Regions from separate parts of the Halomonas sp. hl-4 genome, predicted to be linked through region 1. Evidence: predicted binding sites of a transcription regulator. Region 1 holds the regulator's gene; the other holds the start of a gene.
The links. The regulator LexA, encoded in region 1, represses DNA repair genes until DNA is damaged. The targets are predictions, from matches to a motif close to TACTGTNTANNTANACAGTA.

Region 1 (8,073 bases):
TTCGCGGAAAAAATCACGTTGTCGCCTGGCTGTAAATCAACGTGAGGGTGACGGCCCTGAGCAAGCCGTTGAAGCGCAGCACGCGGCTCGCCTTGGCTGCCTGTGGCAATGACGACGACTTCATCGGGGGGGAGGTAACCGAGGTCGTGGGCGGGCACTAACGTCGGAAAATCGTCCAAATAGCCGAGACCGCGGGCGACGCCTACCATGCGTTCCATTGAGCGTCCCATCAAACTAACACGCCGTCCGCACTGATAAGCTGCGCGCCCAATTGCCAACACGCGGGCTAAATTACTGGCGAAGCAGGAAACAATCACTCTGCCTTCGCAGGCGGCGAGCGTTGCGGCAAGTGCTCGGGCGACATCACCTTCGCTGCCCGAGTGGCCTGGCATCGGAGCGTTAGTGGAATCGCCTATCACCAAGTCAACTGGCGCGAGTGCCTTGAACTGTGCTTGATTGATCGGCTCACCGATGATCGGCTCGGGATCAAGCTTCCAGTCCCCGCTATGCAGCACGCGGTAGAGACCTGCCATGACGATCAACGCGCAGCTCTCGGGTATTGAGTGAGGAACCGCCAGATAGCGAAGGATGAAAGGGCCGCTTTGCAAGGCCTCACCGGGCTCGACTACATGGATGGCGGCGCTGCTGAGTTGATGCTCGGCAAATTTGAGACGCAATAAGCCTGCCGCCAGGGGCGTGGCATAAATGGGGCATTGCCAGTGAGGCCAGAGCCAGGCAACTGCGCCAATATGGTCTTCATGCCCGTGGGTGATATACAGCGCTTTAGGCGCGATGCCCAATGCTTTCGGCGTCGCCAGGTTGGGGACTTGGAGCGGAGCGTTGGGTAAATCCTGACGAATCATCATGCCGCAATCCACGGCGATCCAGTGATCCTCGTAGCCATATAGCGTCAGATTCATGCCAATCTCCCCACAACCGCCTAACGGCAAGATGCGCAATGGGGGGCGACGACGGGGACGAATATGAGCGCGCGGTGGATGCATCAGAGTAATAAAGCCTAAAAAATAATTCCTCAACTATACGGTAAGCGGCGGTCGGCTAACAATCATCGCCGTGACAGTCGATGATTGCGGGCGTCGCATTGGGTACACTAGACGTTTGTTGAATGCCCATGGACGGCCATGACAATAGCCGCGTGGTAAACCGTTAAGAGTAATGACTATGTCGCATTTTTATCGTTTAGTGGTGTCCTGCCCAGACCAGGTGGGAATTGTGGCGGAAGTATCGAGTTTTATTGCCGCGCAAGGCGGGTCTATTACTGAGGCTAGTCAGCATTCTGATCTGCAAACCGGGCGTTTTTTTATGCGCTACGAAATATTAGCGGATTCATTGGGTATGTCGGCGGAAGCGTTACGTTCGGCCTTTGAACCTGTGGCTGCGCAGTTTGATATGCAGTGGGCGTTGGTCGATACCCAGAAGCGTCGGCGGGTCGTGTTGATGGTATCGCGAGAATCACATTGTTTGGTTGATTTACTCTACCGCTGGCAGGTAGGTGAGCTTGATTGCGATATTGTTGGCGTGATATCGAATCATGATGATATGCGGTCGTTAACCGAGTGGTACGGTATTCCCTATCACCATGTTCCCGTGGATCCCAAGGATAAACCAGCGGCCTTTGGGCAAGTGCAAGCGCATATTGACCAAGCGCGAGCAGACTGCGTGGTGTTGGCCCGCTATATGCAAATTCTGCCGCCAGCGTTGTGCCAGCGCTATGCGGGGCAGGTGATCAATATCCACCACAGCTTTCTGCCCTCATTTGCCGGTGCCAAGCCGTATCACCAAGCCTATGAGCGCGGTGTAAAGCTAATAGGCGCAACTTGCCATTACGTTACCCAAGAGCTGGATGCGGGACCTATCATTGAGCAAGACATCCACCGGGTCAGTCACTGTCATACACCGACGGCTCTGGTGCGCTTTGGGCGTGACGTGGAAAAAGCCGTGCTAGCACGAGGTCTTCGTTGGCACTTGGAAGACCGCGTGCTGGTGCACGGTAATAAAACCATCGTGTTTAGCTAGCGTTAGCCAAGCGCTTGGCCATTGCCACCGCGGATAACGCCGACGCCCACACCTTCGATTTCGAGTGGCTGGCTACGTAGGTCGATCTCGATCGGGGCAAAGTCGGTGTTTTCCGCGATTAAAGTGACGTGATGGCCTTCGCGTTTAAAACGCTTAACGGTCACTTCATCTTCCAGGCGGGCAACGACAATTTGCCCATCCCGAATGTGCTGGGTACGGTGTACAGCGAGCAGGTCGCCTTCCAGAATGCCGATGTTTTGCATTGAAAGCCCGCGCACACGTAACAAATAGTCCGCTTTGGGCGTGAAGTAGTCGGCGGGTAAGGGGCAGTAGCGGTCAATGTGCTCGGCGGCCAGGATAGGACTGCCTGCCGCGACTTCGCCAATAATAGGTAAACCCGTCGCCTGATCCGTTGCTGATGGTTGGGTATCAAGCGTCTCCTGGGGCTCCTGGTTGGGTAAGCGGATACCGCGGGATGTGTTGCGGATGATGCGTATGACGCCCTTGCGCTCAAGTGCCCGCAAATGCTCTTCTGCCGCATTGGGCGAGCGAAACCCTAGCGCTTTGGCGATTTCGGCCCGGGTAGGCGGATAGCCAAGCTCGGCCATGGTTTTGACAATAAAGTCGAAGACATTTTGTTGACGAACAGTTAACGGCCGCGACATACCAGCCTCCAATTGAATAAGTGGGCAAGACAGCGTCTGTTTACCTTTTGGCTATGTGGTTAAGTATACAGTATGTTTCCCTGTCCAGTATATCTTTGAGTTAGTCTGGCTAACAACCTGATGTATAAGGAGATGCGGTTGCGCTACAGGTGCGTCTTTTATCGCCAGGTAAACGTTGAGAGCTATCTAGCGATAACGTAGTATCCTAGTTTGTTTAAAACAGCCGTTTTTATGGACCGTTTTTATGGAGAGCAGCATGGCTCAATCGGATACGGTGACGCGCATTCTAGATACTGCGGAAGTGCTCTTTGCAGAGCGTGGTTTTGCCGAGACGTCCTTACGCAATATTACCAGTAAGGCGCGAGTCAACTTGGCCGCGGTGAATTATCACTTTGGCTCTAAAAAAGCGCTTATTCAGGCGGTATTCGCGCGTTATCTGGATCCGTTTTCGCAGCGTTTTCATAGTGCTCTAGACGATCTTGAAGCTCGCTATGAAGGGCGCGATATTCCCCTTGAGGTGCTGCTCGAAACCATGGCGACAACCGTGCTGACGGTGCCCGCTGAGCGCAATAGCCTAAAAGTCTTTATGCGTTTGCTTGGCCTTGCGTACAGCCAAGCCCAGGGCCATTTGCGCCGCTACATTCAGCAAGAATACGGGGATGTCTTTAGCCGATTCACTGATTTAGTGCGCCGCGCCACTCCTGATTTGCCGGACGCCGAGCGCTTTTGGCGGCTACACTTTATGTTAGGTACCGTCATCTTTACGCTTTCGGGACTGGATGCGCTGCGCGATATTGCTGAAAAGGATTACCACCAGCACGTCACGGTGCGCGACTTGGTTCGCCGCCTTCGACCGGTGGTGGTGGCGGCAATGAACGCGCCGCTACCTGACGAGAAAGACATTGAGAATCATGCAGACACCGTCGCTCATTGAGTTGCCTCCCCGCCAGGCGTTATGGCTCGAAATTGCCATTCAGGCACAGCAGTTACGTGCCTGGCAAGGCGATGTATGTCGCTATGAGTGTAATATTTCCACCGGGCGTGCCGGCGTTGGGTGTCAAGACGGGAGTGGGAAAACGCCTATTGGCTGGCACTATATTCGCGCCGCGATTGGCGGTAATGCCCCGGAAAACGCCGTGTTTAAAGGCCGTCGCTGGACGGGGGAAGTGTTTAACACTGAGATGGCTGCTGAGTTCCCTGAGCGAGATTGGATTCTGACGCGCATTCTATGGCTATGTGGACTTGAATCGGGGTTAAACCGTGGCGGCCTGGTGGATTCGCAGCGTCGTTATATTTATCTGCACGGTACGCCGCCGGATCAACCAATGGGCCAGCCAGCCTCGCATGGTTGTGTGCGTTTGCGTAATGACGACCTCCTTTGGCTCTTTGAACAGGCCCCACCCGGAACGCCTGTCTGGCTTCACGACAGGCATTGATCGTTGGATTCACGCTAATCATCGTCTAGTATTGGCGCTTTTTTTGGACATCCCGCTATGACACATCCATTAGGCTCGGTCATGTTGGACCTTGAGGGGACCACGTTGACCGCTGCAGACCGGCAGTTGCTGAAAACGCCCGCGGTGGGAGGCGTCATCCTATTTTCGCGCAATGTCGAAGACGCCTATCAGGTACGTCGATTGTGTGGCGAGTTGCGCAAGTTACGGCCTGATTTGTTGTTGGCAGTGGACCAGGAGGGCGGTCGCGTTCAGCGCATCAAGGAAGGATTGACGCGCCTGCCGCCGATGGCGCGTCTCGGTGAGTATTATCAGCAGGATCGCGCGGCGGCGCTTGCCTTTACCCAGGATGTTGGGTGGCTACTGGGCATGGAGATGGCCGCCTGCGGCTTGGATATTAGTTTTGCCCCCGTGCTGGACGTTGACAGCGGATTGTCCAGCATGATTGGTGATCGCAGCTTTGGCCCTGAGCCCGAGCAAGTCAGCGAATTGGGCGGGGCGTTAGTGGCGGGGCTTCATGACGCCGGTATGGCGGCGGTTGGCAAGCATTTCCCAGGGCATGGCGGCGTGGCGGCGGATTCGCATCTTGCGCTGCCGATTGACGATCGCTCGTTTGAAGCCCTGAAACAACACGATCTGATTCCCTTTAGCGCTCTGGCGAAAAAGCTCGATGGAGCCATGCCCGCGCATATTGTGTACTCGGCCTTTGACTCGCGACCCGCTGGTTTTTCGCCTAGCTGGCTTGGCATGCTTCGCCAGTCGCTGGAGTTTAGAGGTTGCATCTTTTCAGATGACTTGAGCATGGCTGGTGCTCATCAAGCCGGGGGGCCACGCGAACGTGCGGCGGCTGCGTTGGCAGCGGGTTGCGATATGTTGCTGGTATGCAATGATCGTAATGCGGCGCTTGAAGTGGTGTCCGCCGTCCCCGCACCCCAGTCCGTCCGGCCTGGAAAACTTCGCTATAAGCGTGCTCGGCCAGACTTGGATGCATTGCCCGCGCTCAGCCGCTGGCGTCGCACGCATGCCCAGCTTGAGGCAATGGCGACCCTGTCAACTGGCAATTAAAGACCGTTTTTACCCAGCAGGTTGGAATTTTAATGGCAAAGCTAGATAAAGAAGCGCTCGCGTCGCTCGACTCCATGCGCGAGCTAATGGACAACGCCGACTGTTTGATTTCCCAGCAGCAGGTGGAGCAGGCGCTGGACCGTATGGCCGAACAGATCAGCGACGATCTAGGCGATAAACTGCCGGTTTTTTATTGCGTCATGAATGGCGGGTTGATTACCACTGGTCACTTGTTAACCCGACTGGGGTTTCCCCTTGAGGTGGATTACTTACATGCCACGCGCTACCGCAATGAAACCCGCGGTGGTGAGCTGTTCTGGCGGGTGTCGCCGGAAATCCCCATGGCCGGACGGCACGTGGTCATCGTCGATGACATTCTAGATGAAGGGACGACATTGGCTGCGATTCTGAATTACTGTCAGGAAGCGCAAGCGGCCAGTATTACCACGGCGGTGCTGGTCGATAAGCGTCATGACCGAAAAGCAGTCCCTGGTTTAAAAGCGGACTATTGCAGTCTGGAAGTTGCCGACCGTTACGTGTTTGGTTTTGGCATGGACTACAAAGGCTACTGGCGTAATGCCCCAGGGATTTTTGCACCCAAGGGCATGTGAGCCTGCGATTTCCGGGGTTAGCGGGGCGAAAAACGCCGCGCTAACCCGGTTTCGGCAATCATGCGAGTGGATATCTCTTCCACTGAGAAACGAGTGGCATCGATGTAAGGCACATGCAGTCGTCGATACAACGCTTCGGCCTGCTCAATTTCCTGCATACATTGATCCATCGAGCTATACCGACTATTAGGTCGGCGCTCGTTGCGGATCGCCGCCAGACGCCGTGCGTCAATCGTTAGGCCAAATAATTTGTGCCTGTGGGGTGCGAGTGCCTTGGGCAGTTTTAGCATCCCATCTTCATCCAGGTCGTCTTCTGTAAGCGGGTAGTTGGCGGCGCGAATACCAAACTGTAAGGCCAGATAGAGCGAGGTAGGTGTTTTGCCGCAGCGCGATACGCCTACCAGGATGATATCGGCTTTATCGTACTGATGGGTGCGCGCCCCATCGTCGTTATCCAACGCGAAATGCACTGAGTGAATGCGATCCATGTAGACGTCGTCGCTACCAATCGAGTGCGTTCGCCCCACGCTATAGGACGAATGGGTGGCGAGTTCCTGCTCCAGAGGTTCAAGAAACGTAGAGAAAATATCTACCTTGAAGCCGGAGGCTTGACGAATCACGTCGCGGATTTGTTGGTCGACAATCGTATCGATAATAATTGGCCTTTGGCCGTCGTGGACCGCCGTGGCGTCGATGATCTGAGCTAAGGCCTTAGCTTTTTCCACGGTGTCGATATAAGGCTTGGTTTGCATATTGATCTCGACATCACTGAATTGGGCTAAAAGGCTCCTGCCCAGACTCTCGGCGGTAATGCCGGTCCCGTCCGAAATAAAAAAAGCCGTGCGCTGCATGGTATTCGCTCCCCGTAACGTTGCGCATATTGTGTGCTGGGATAGCGTTGGGCACAACTGTGCTTGATCGGTGACTACAACAAACGCTCAAAAATGCCACCTGTTGTAAAAATCCTCCACTCTCTTCGCTATTAGACTAATGGCGAATACGCAGAGGCGGTGCTAGGGTGAGCGCATTCATCTTCAGCGGTTGACATGACCGCTGGCCTATTGAGCGAGGGGGTTGCGTGAACAATTACATTCTATGGTTCGATCAACTGGGCATGGCCGACGTCGAACGCGTGGGTGGTAAAAATGCCTCGCTTGGCGAAATGATCTCCAATTTATCCGGGGCAGGGGTTACCGTTCCCAGCGGGTTCGCGACGACGGCTCACGCCTACCGCGAATTTCTTGCCCATGAGGGACTCAATGAGCGTATCAACCAGACCCTGGCGCGTCTCGACGTTGATGACGTTAAGGCGCTGGCTGAAGCGGGCAAAATGATACGCCAGTGGGTCATTGATACGCCGTTACCCCCCACCTTTGAAAACGAACTGCGCGCTGCGTACGAGACGCTTCAGCAGCGTCATCCTGCGTTAAAAGCCGCGGTGCGCAGCTCGGCCACCGCTGAAGACTTGCCCGATGCCTCCTTCGCTGGACAACAGGAAACCTTCCTCAATATCGAGGGGTTTGACAATATCAAGCGTGCTGTCCACGAAGTCTTTGCGTCACTGTTTAATGACCGAGCGATTTCTTACCGGGTTCATCGTGGGTATGCGCATGAGAATGTTGCGCTGTCGGCGGGCGTGCAAAAAATGGTGCGCTCTGAAACCGGCGCGTCGGGCGTCATGTTTACGTTGGACACCGAGTCGGGTTTCCGCGATGCGGTATTCGTTACAGCGTCTTGGGGGTTAGGCGAAACCGTTGTGCAAGGGGCCGTTAACCCAGATGAATTCTATGTTCACAAGCCGACCCTGGCGGCGGGGCGCCCTGCGGTACTTCGGCGTAACCTGGGTTCAAAACTGATCAAAATGGTCTATGGCGAAGATGCCAGTGCGGGTAAATCGGTTGAGACTATCGATGTGCCGTTAGTCGATCGTGGGCGTTTCTGCATTAACGATCAACAGGTGATGGCATTGGCGCGACAAGCCGTGACCATTGAACAACACTACCAACGACCCATGGACATTGAGTGGGCGCTGGACGGCGACGATGGTGAACTATACATTGTGCAGGCGCGGCCAGAAACCGTCGTGTCGCAGCAGGAAGGCGGCAAGCTTGAGCGTTTCCACCTGCGCGAGAAAGGCCGCACCCTGGTCACCGGCCGCGCGATCGGCCAGCGCATTGGCCGTGGTACTGCCAAGATAGTCATGACCCCTGACGACATGGATAAAATCCATGATGGCGATGT
Region 2 (8,073 bases), 130 kb from region 1:
ATTCTCAGCAGGCTAGCCAACTTATTGCCGGAATATTCAAGCAGGATATCTACGGAAATTAGCAACCCATTTCGATAGGCATACCCGGCACCAAGAAACGTCAGCCATAACATGCAGAAACGAGCGATTTCATCAGAGAAATGCAGTGGGCTGCCTATAACGAATCGAGCAAATACCTGCCAGAAGATGAGCACGGTCATCACCAGCAGAAGCGTGGCTAGCCCCCAACCAATCAGCTTGTTGAAATGATCGATGACCCTGTTGGCTAGCAATAGATATTTCTTCATAGCTGCCTCACATTCAAGCGTAGCCCCGCAGAGGCTTAACCCCTGCGGGTATAGCGATTTCAGTAGTCGAAGTTGATGGCATCGTCGACGAGATCTTCACCGACAGTAGAGCTCCATTCATCGATCACCGGACGAACCGCCTCGCGGAAGGGATCAAGGTCGGGCTCGGTCACCGTCATTCCCAGTTCCTCAAGCTCTCCTTGGAAGCGCTCCTCCAGTTCCTGACTTGCTTCACGCTGAACGGGGAGAGCAGCCTGAGCCGCCTCCATGATGATGGCCTGATCTTCTTCACTGAACGAATTGAAGAGATCCAGGCCCATCATTAGAGGTGCTGGTGAGTAAACATGCTGAGTCAGGTTCAGGTAATCCTGCACTTCGTAGAAGTTGACGTCATAGATTGTGGCCAGAGGATTTTCCTGGCTTTCCATAACGCCTTGTTGCAGTGCCGTGTACACCTCAGTCCAGGCCATTGGAGTGGCGTCGGCACCTAAAGCTTCCCAAGTATCAACTTGAACGCGACTTTCCTGCGTGCGGTGATCAATACCATCTAAATCGCTTGGTTTCTCAAGTGGGCGTACCGAGTTAGTGTTATGACGGAAACCATTTTCCATCCAAGCAAGAAACTTAACGTTCATCTCTTCTTCGGCCAACTGAGCAAGCTCCTCACCATGCTCACTGTCCAGGAAAGCATAGGCATGCTCATGATTTTCAAAAATGTATGGAAGATCGAAGAGCAGGAACTCGTCCACAAAACCACCCATCGGGCCAGTCGATGCAATGCCAGCATCAATCATACCTAAACCCATGCCTTCGATGACCTCACGCTCAGCACCTAGAGCATTGTCATACTGAGGATCAATAGTTAGGCGGCCATCAGATAGGCGTTCAAGTTCTTCACCAAATTTAAGCACCCCGACGCCCTGCTGTGATTCGGGACCAAGCGGTAGACTCACTTCAATGACACGCTCTTCCTGCGCAAAAGATGAGCTAGAAGTGGCTAAAGCGACGGCAGCGGCCAGAGATGTAAGAGGTAAGGTCTTTTTGAGGAAATGTGTCATGCAGCACTCCTGGTCGTAGTCCAGCAATAAAGCTGTCTGTTTTGTGTTTGTAGTCAGTTACTTAATTCGATATGGGCTAACAGTCGAGACTCTGTCACGCTGCTCAAGCCCAAGTAAAGTTGTAGTAAATAATGAATACGTATGCAATAAAGCCTATTAAATATTTGGCAAACATAAAATATAAACCCATGATAATATTGAAAATATACTTTAGTATTATTTAGTGAATACGTATTCTATAATTTCCAAAATCTCTCTATGGGAGTATTTTGTCCTTAGAAAGCGGCCTACAAGTTTTGAATTGAATGTAGCCGTCTTACTTAACAGCCAGCAGCTCATTCCACTGTGTCGTGTAACGTGGCGTACGCCGCTCACTGCGTAGCGCCCAAGCGTTCCCTTTGCGGGGCAGGCCCATCTGGATGGTGCCTCGCCCCAGCTCCCGATTGAGCTTATCAACCGTGGCCATCAGACGCTCGCTTCGCTTGGCGTCTGCTTCGGTTTGCGGGGTCTCGGCGAGAGTGAGCTGGCGATTGGCCTTGGGGGAAAGGTCGAGCAGCATCAGGCCGGCTTTTTGGTAGGCGTAGCCCTTACGCCAAAGTTGCCGCAAGCCCTGTACCGCAGCGGCCGTGATCTCCCGATTATCGTCGGTGGGTCGTTCCAATGAGATGACGACGCGGTTGGTGTACTGCGGCAAGTCGTTGCGGAAGGGATTGGTGCGGATGAAGACCATCACGGCACTGGTCACGCTGCCTTGCTTGCGAAGCTTCTCCCCGGCCCTGGCGGCATGCTGCCTAAGCGCTTCGCGAAGATCATGCGGATTATTGGTCAGTCGTCCGAACGAACGCGATACCATGATCTGTTGTTTGGGTTCGCTCATGTTGTCCAGCTGTATCACCGGTTGACCCCTCAGCTCCCACACGATGCGTTCCTGGACCACGCTAAAATGCCGCCGTATGTGCTTCGGATCGGCTTCGCGTAGATCCCACGCTGTCTCGATGCCCATGACCCGCAGGCGCTCGCCAGTGCGGCGGGCCACACCCCACAGCTCCATGACGGGCAACTGTTTCAACAGCGCCTGGGTCTCGATGCTGTCAGCCATCAGCTTGCATACGCCCTGCTCCCTGTAGGCGGGGTGTTTCTTGGCGGCATGGTTGGCGACCTTGGCCAGGACGCGGGAGGGTGCAAAGCCCACCGAGACCGGAATGCCCGTCCACTGTTTAACCGTCTCTCGCAATTTTTGCCCGTAATCCTCCAGCTTGTCGGAGTCAAAGCCCTGGAACCCTACGAAGCTCTCGTCAATCGAGTACACCTCGACATGGGGTGAAAACTCGCCCAGCACCTCCGTGACGCGCCGGGACATGTCGCCGTACAAAGCGTAATTACTCGACAGTAGGATGGCTTGACGGCGGATCTGGGGCGACAGCAGGTGCATTGCCGCGCCCATCTCGACGCCAAGGGCTTTCAGTTCGTTGGAACGAGCCACCACGCACCCATCGTTATTTGAGAGCACGCCCACCGGCCGACCTTCCAGTGCCGGGTTGAAGACCCGCTCGCAGGACACATAGAAATTGTTGCAATCGACCAAGGCCATCATTGCAGGGTTGCCCCGGGCAGGCTGTGCAGCACATGAGTGACGACACCCCAGACGTGGTACTCCCGCCCGTCAATGGGAATGGGTGGGTAAGCGGGATTGCTTGCTTTGAGGTAGGTGCGTTGGCCAACCCGTTCCAGTCGTTTCACGGTCAGCTCGCCATCAACGCAGATCACCACAATCCGGCCTGGCAACGCATCCAGGCTGCGGTCCACGACCAACAAGTCACCGTGATGGATGCCATCCCCTATCATGGAGTCCCCCTCAGAGCGCACGAAGTAGGTCGATGCCGGGCGTTTGACCACATACTGGTGAAGGTCTAGGTCGGTATCCAGGTGATCATCGGCGGGGGACGGAAAGCCTGCACGCACGGCACTCGAATAAAGCGGTAACGGGCATAACGGGGCTGCAACGTCTGCTCGGCCCAGCAGGGAAACGGGCAATGACATGGTAAGGCGTCTCTCTATAACTGTATATATAGCCAGTATCAAGAAAGACGCCGGTTGACGCAACACCAACAAGGTCAACGCCACTTATTTTGAGATCTATATCACTCCCATGAACCCACCACAGGGATCGCTTCCCTGACCATAGGAGTGCCACTTATGCCACCACCCTGCTTTAACTGTGCTGAAACGCGCATGCTCAACCTTGATACCGCTCAACGGATCGGCACCACGGGGAGTTGCCTGATTGGCGGGGCGATCGGTGCCTGGCGATCAGTCGCGGTCACGGGGCCCTTGTCGATAGCCACTGCGCGCTTTCCGCTCGCCAAGCTGCCCGTCGCGATGATGGGTGCGATTGCCGGTGGACAGTCGGGGGCGCGGGTCGCCGCCCTGTTCTTCTCGCAATGGCTGCCGCCCGGTGAAGGCACCCCGTGGCTCTGCCTATCGTGCGGGCATATCTTTCGTCACCCCTTTCCGCCCCTGGCATCCGCACGCTGATACACCGCTTTATAGCGATACAGCTTATTCAACACCTACCCATGCGCTGGCAGCTCTGTCAGCGCTTTTTTTACGTCTGGAGAATGACCATGGCACATCTCGTTGAACAAATGGCTTACGTCGGCGCTACCCCCTGGCATGGTCTGGGGCAACAACTGACCCGTCATCAACCGCTAGAGGTCTGGCAACAACAGGCCGGTATGAACTGGCACATCGAAGAAGCGCCGGTGCGCTTTATTGCCGAAGGGGCTAGCCACCTGGGCAGCATTCATTCCTTCCCCGAGCAGAAGGTGCTCTACCGCTCGGACAACAAGGCACCGCTGTCGGTGGTATCGCAGCGCTACAAGGTGGTCCAGCCGGAAGAGATTCTGGAGTTCTACCGCGACCTGACGGAGTACGCCGGGTATGAGCTGGAAACTGCGGGGGTTCTCAAGGGTGGTCGCAAGTTCTGGGCCCTGGCACGCAGCGGGCTGAGCACGTCGCTTCAAGGCCAGGATGAGGTGAACGACTACCTGCTGCTGGCGACATCATGCGATGGCACCCTAGCGACGATGGCCACGCCCACCACGGTACGGGTGGTGTGTAACAACACGCTGCAGATCGCCATTGATGGCACTTCGCAGGCGGTGAAGGTCCCCCACCGGTCGGAGTTCGACCCGCGGGCCGTCAAGCGACAGCTGGGGATTTCCGTGTCCCAGTGGAACGATTTCATGTACCGCATGAAGGCCCTGTCGGAACGCAAGATCAACCGCCGTGAAGCCCAGCAGTACCTGCAGTCGGTGATTTGCGGGGCCGAAAAGCCTCTGGATGATCCTTCCAAGCTGCCGAACTACCGGGCACTGAATAAAGTGCAGAAGCTTTATAGCGGCGAAGGTCGGGGCTCGCACCTGGTCACCGCCAAGGACACGGCCTGGGGCCTGCTCAATGCGGTCACCGAGTATGTCGATCACGAGAAACGGGCGCGTAGCAACGATACCCGCATGGACTCGGCTTGGTTCGGACAGGGCGCGCAGCTAAAGCAGGAAGCGCTCGATGCCGCACTTGCGCTGGTGGCTTAATCAGCCCCTTAACGTCGCTTCATCGATTTCCCGGATATCCCATTATCACGCTATTCCCTATCCAGTGACACTAACCACCTCCACGGCATAAACGCCCGGCCCCATCAAGGCCGGGCGTTTTGCTGTGGGGCTTACCCTATACGAGGAACTGCCATGACATTCGTTTCCCACACCGTCGAAACCGGGCTGACACAACTGACCGAAGCCCTGCTGGCCAACCAAAAACATCACGCCGAGACCGTCGTCTGCGCCCAGGGGAAGTTCTACCGGGCGGAAGTCCACCTGGAGCCCCTGGATGCCGAGACATTGGCCGATCACCTGGGCGACTAACCCTACCCGCCTTACCGCTTCCAACCAGCCCAGCAACGTTTGGGCGTTGGATTATCCCTGTATCGATTCGAGATAACCGGAGGTGCCTCATGGCACAACGCACCCATGTCATCAATTCCAATCACCCCGAAACATCGTCATCAGCTATTCAGCCAGACGCTGCCTCGACAAACACACCGGCCTCCTTGGAGGCACATCCCACCGCCGACAGCACTGCGATCATTCAGGTGATCGAGCGTGCCGCGCTGAACCCGGACGTCGACATCGACAAGATGGAGCGTTTGCTGCAGATGCAGGAGCGGGTGATGGATCGCCAGGCCATGATGGCCTATAGCGCGGCCATGGCAGCGATGCAGACCGAACTGCCAAGCATCGAGGAGCGAGGGCAAACCAACAACGGCTTCTACGCCACCCTGGAGGATATCGTCGATACCGTGCGCCCGATAATGCAGAAACATGGCTTTGCGGTGAGCTTCCGTATTCAGACGCAGGAGCATGGTATCCAGATCACCGGTGTCCTGATGCACAAGGATGGCCACCGTGAAGAAACCAGCATGCTGCTACCCGCCGATATCAGCGGTAACAAGAACGCGGTACAGGCGTTTGGCTCCTCCACCAGCTACGGCAAGCGTTACGTGCTGTGCGCGCTGCTCAATATCACCACCCGCGGCCAGGACGATAACGGCAATGCCAGTACTAAAACGGGTACCAAGACAGTCACCGCTTTCCAGGCGGGGCAAATACAGAGGCTGATCAGTCAGTGCCCGGCGACGACCCAGGAATGGTTCAGCGGCAAGTACGGGTCTGCCGTGCAGGTGCCCTATAGCGACTTCGACAAGCTGCGGGCGTCCCTTTCCAAGCGGGCCGTTAAGTAACTGGCCTTTTAGTCCTATCTATCCAAGTAAAGGAGGCGACCATGCAGATCCTCAACATGGCGCAAGGCTCCCCCGAGTGGCTGGCGGCGCGTTTGGGGCGCGTCACCATGTCGGAGCTCAATACCTTGCTGGTCAACGGCAAAGGCCCTGGTGGATTCGGTGCCGGGGCCATTACCTACATGCACCAGTTGATGGGTGAGCGGATGACCGGCGAATTGGCCGAGCCGTTCCAGGGCAATGCGCATACTCGCCGCGGTCATGAGTTGGAAGGCGTGGCCCGCTCGCTCTACGTCAATACATCCGGTGAGCCGAAACCCCAGGAAGTGGGCATCATCCTCAACCATGACGTGGGCTACTCGCCCGACAGCCTGGTCGGCGCTAACGGGCTGCTGGAAATCAAGACCAAACTGCCCAAGTTCCAGATCGAGGTACTGCTGAGCGGGGAGATTCCGGCAGAGCACGTTGCCCAGTGCCAGGGCGGCTTATGGGTCAGCGAGCGGGAATGGATCGACTTTGTCAGCTACTGGCCCGGTATGCCGCTGTTCATCAAGCGCGCCTACCGCGACGACATCATGATTAGCACCATTGCCGAGCGGGTTGAGGCGTTCCATGAAGAGATGGAGCGACGCATCAGCCAAGTGATGGTGGCATGAGCCAACCTCATCATCGACGAACCTTCTATCACATAACGACATAGACGCCGGGGCCACCACCCGGCGTTTTCTTTTTTTGGAGACAACCATGACGAACAGCAAGCTCAAAGCCGGTGAAGTAGCTGGCACTTACCATGTCGTAGAACCGGTTACCGAAGCTGACATCATCAACCTCGCCAAAGGCTTTGCACGACGCAAGCTTGCCAAAGGCTGCAAGATCACTCAGCCGTCACAAGCGTTTGAGCACTTGCGGCTGCTGCTTCAGGACTACGAGCACGAGGTATTCAGCGTTCTGTTTCTCGACACCCTGCACCGTGTCATACGCTTCGAGGAAATGTTTCGGGGTACCATCGACACCGCCAGCGTCTATCCGCGTGAAGTGTTGAAAGCGGCGCTAGCCTACAACGCGGCTGCCGTCATTCTGGTGCATAACCACCCCAGTGGTGACCCGGAACCCAGCGATTCGGATAGGCAAATCACCCAGCAACTCAAGGAAGCCCTGGGGCTGATGGACATTCGGGTGATTGATCACGTGGTGGTAGGAAGTGAAGGATGCACGTCGTTTGCAGAGATGGGGTATTTGTAGCGGTATGGTAGATCGAAATGGATCCGCCCGCCGGGGCGGATCCAAGTTGGATGTTTTCTTTCTTTTTATGTCAGCTATCGGTCAAAAGCGGTCTTTCAGCACCTACGCATATACATACCCGCACTTTTCACCAGATCGCGTTTTAAACCAAATTTTCGAGGGAAACTGCTCATTTGATAGTCTGGGATCCAGCATGTATTGGATTTCAGGTGATGGACGACCCCAGCCTGCCGCTATCAGGAACAGTTAGTCGGTGAAGCATCGCGATAGGCTGCTACGACCGCTTCCATGCCCTGCTGCAATGCCTCGATACGTGATCCATGGGCAGGGTGAGTTGAGAGGAATTCAGGGGGCTGATCACCACCGGCGGCGGCCATGTTGCACCATAGCGCCACGCTCTGTTGCGGGTCAAACCCCGCCCGCGCCATGATTTCCAACCCCATTAGATCGGCCTCCTCTCCATGGGCGCGGCTGAACGGCAGGCGGATACCGAGTTGGGAGCCAAGGCCCAGGGCCTGCATCGACTGTTGCTGACCAAGATCCCCCTCTCCTAATTAACCTACCAGCAGCAATCCGGCTTTAATGCCCAACTGCTGGGTAAGCCGCTCATTGCCATGGTCAGCCAGCACATGCGCCACCTCGTGACCGATCACGGTTGCGAGCTGGGCCGGGGTTTCGGCCACCCGCAGCA

Region 2: a site for LexA is predicted at 3,404-3,423, ahead of CPH17_RS03250 (LexA family protein). Genes of this name have one in related genera too.

The regions. Positions count from the first base shown of each region.
Region 1 is NZ_LT907845.1:775,920-783,992, reverse strand. It holds gene CPH17_RS03855 (ribonuclease J) at 1-920, opposite strand, end outside; gene purU (formyltetrahydrofolate deformylase) at 1,183-2,037, shown strand; gene lexA (transcriptional repressor LexA) at 2,040-2,702, opposite strand; gene CPH17_RS03840 (TetR/AcrR family transcriptional regulator) at 2,959-3,636, shown strand; gene CPH17_RS03835 (L,D-transpeptidase) at 3,614-4,138, shown strand; gene nagZ (beta-N-acetylhexosaminidase) at 4,196-5,221, shown strand; gene CPH17_RS03825 (hypoxanthine-guanine phosphoribosyltransferase) at 5,254-5,832, shown strand; gene ppsR (posphoenolpyruvate synthetase regulatory kinase/phosphorylase PpsR) at 5,850-6,683, opposite strand; gene ppsA (phosphoenolpyruvate synthase) at 6,911-8,073, shown strand, end outside.
Region 2 is NZ_LT907845.1:645,145-653,217, forward strand. It holds gene CPH17_RS03235 (TRAP transporter small permease) at 1-287, opposite strand, end outside; gene CPH17_RS03240 (DctP family TRAP transporter solute-binding subunit) at 347-1,345, opposite strand; gene CPH17_RS03245 (Y-family DNA polymerase) at 1,662-2,936, opposite strand; gene CPH17_RS03250 (LexA family protein) at 2,936-3,385, opposite strand; gene CPH17_RS03255 (hypothetical protein) at 3,542-3,880, shown strand; gene CPH17_RS03260 (DUF932 domain-containing protein) at 3,970-4,938, shown strand; gene CPH17_RS19860 (hypothetical protein) at 5,092-5,268, shown strand; gene CPH17_RS03265 (ERF family protein) at 5,358-6,143, shown strand; gene CPH17_RS03270 (lambda exonuclease family protein) at 6,185-6,796, shown strand; gene radC (RadC family protein) at 6,885-7,382, shown strand; partial or broken gene CPH17_RS03280 (M48 family metallopeptidase) at 7,619-8,073, opposite strand, start outside.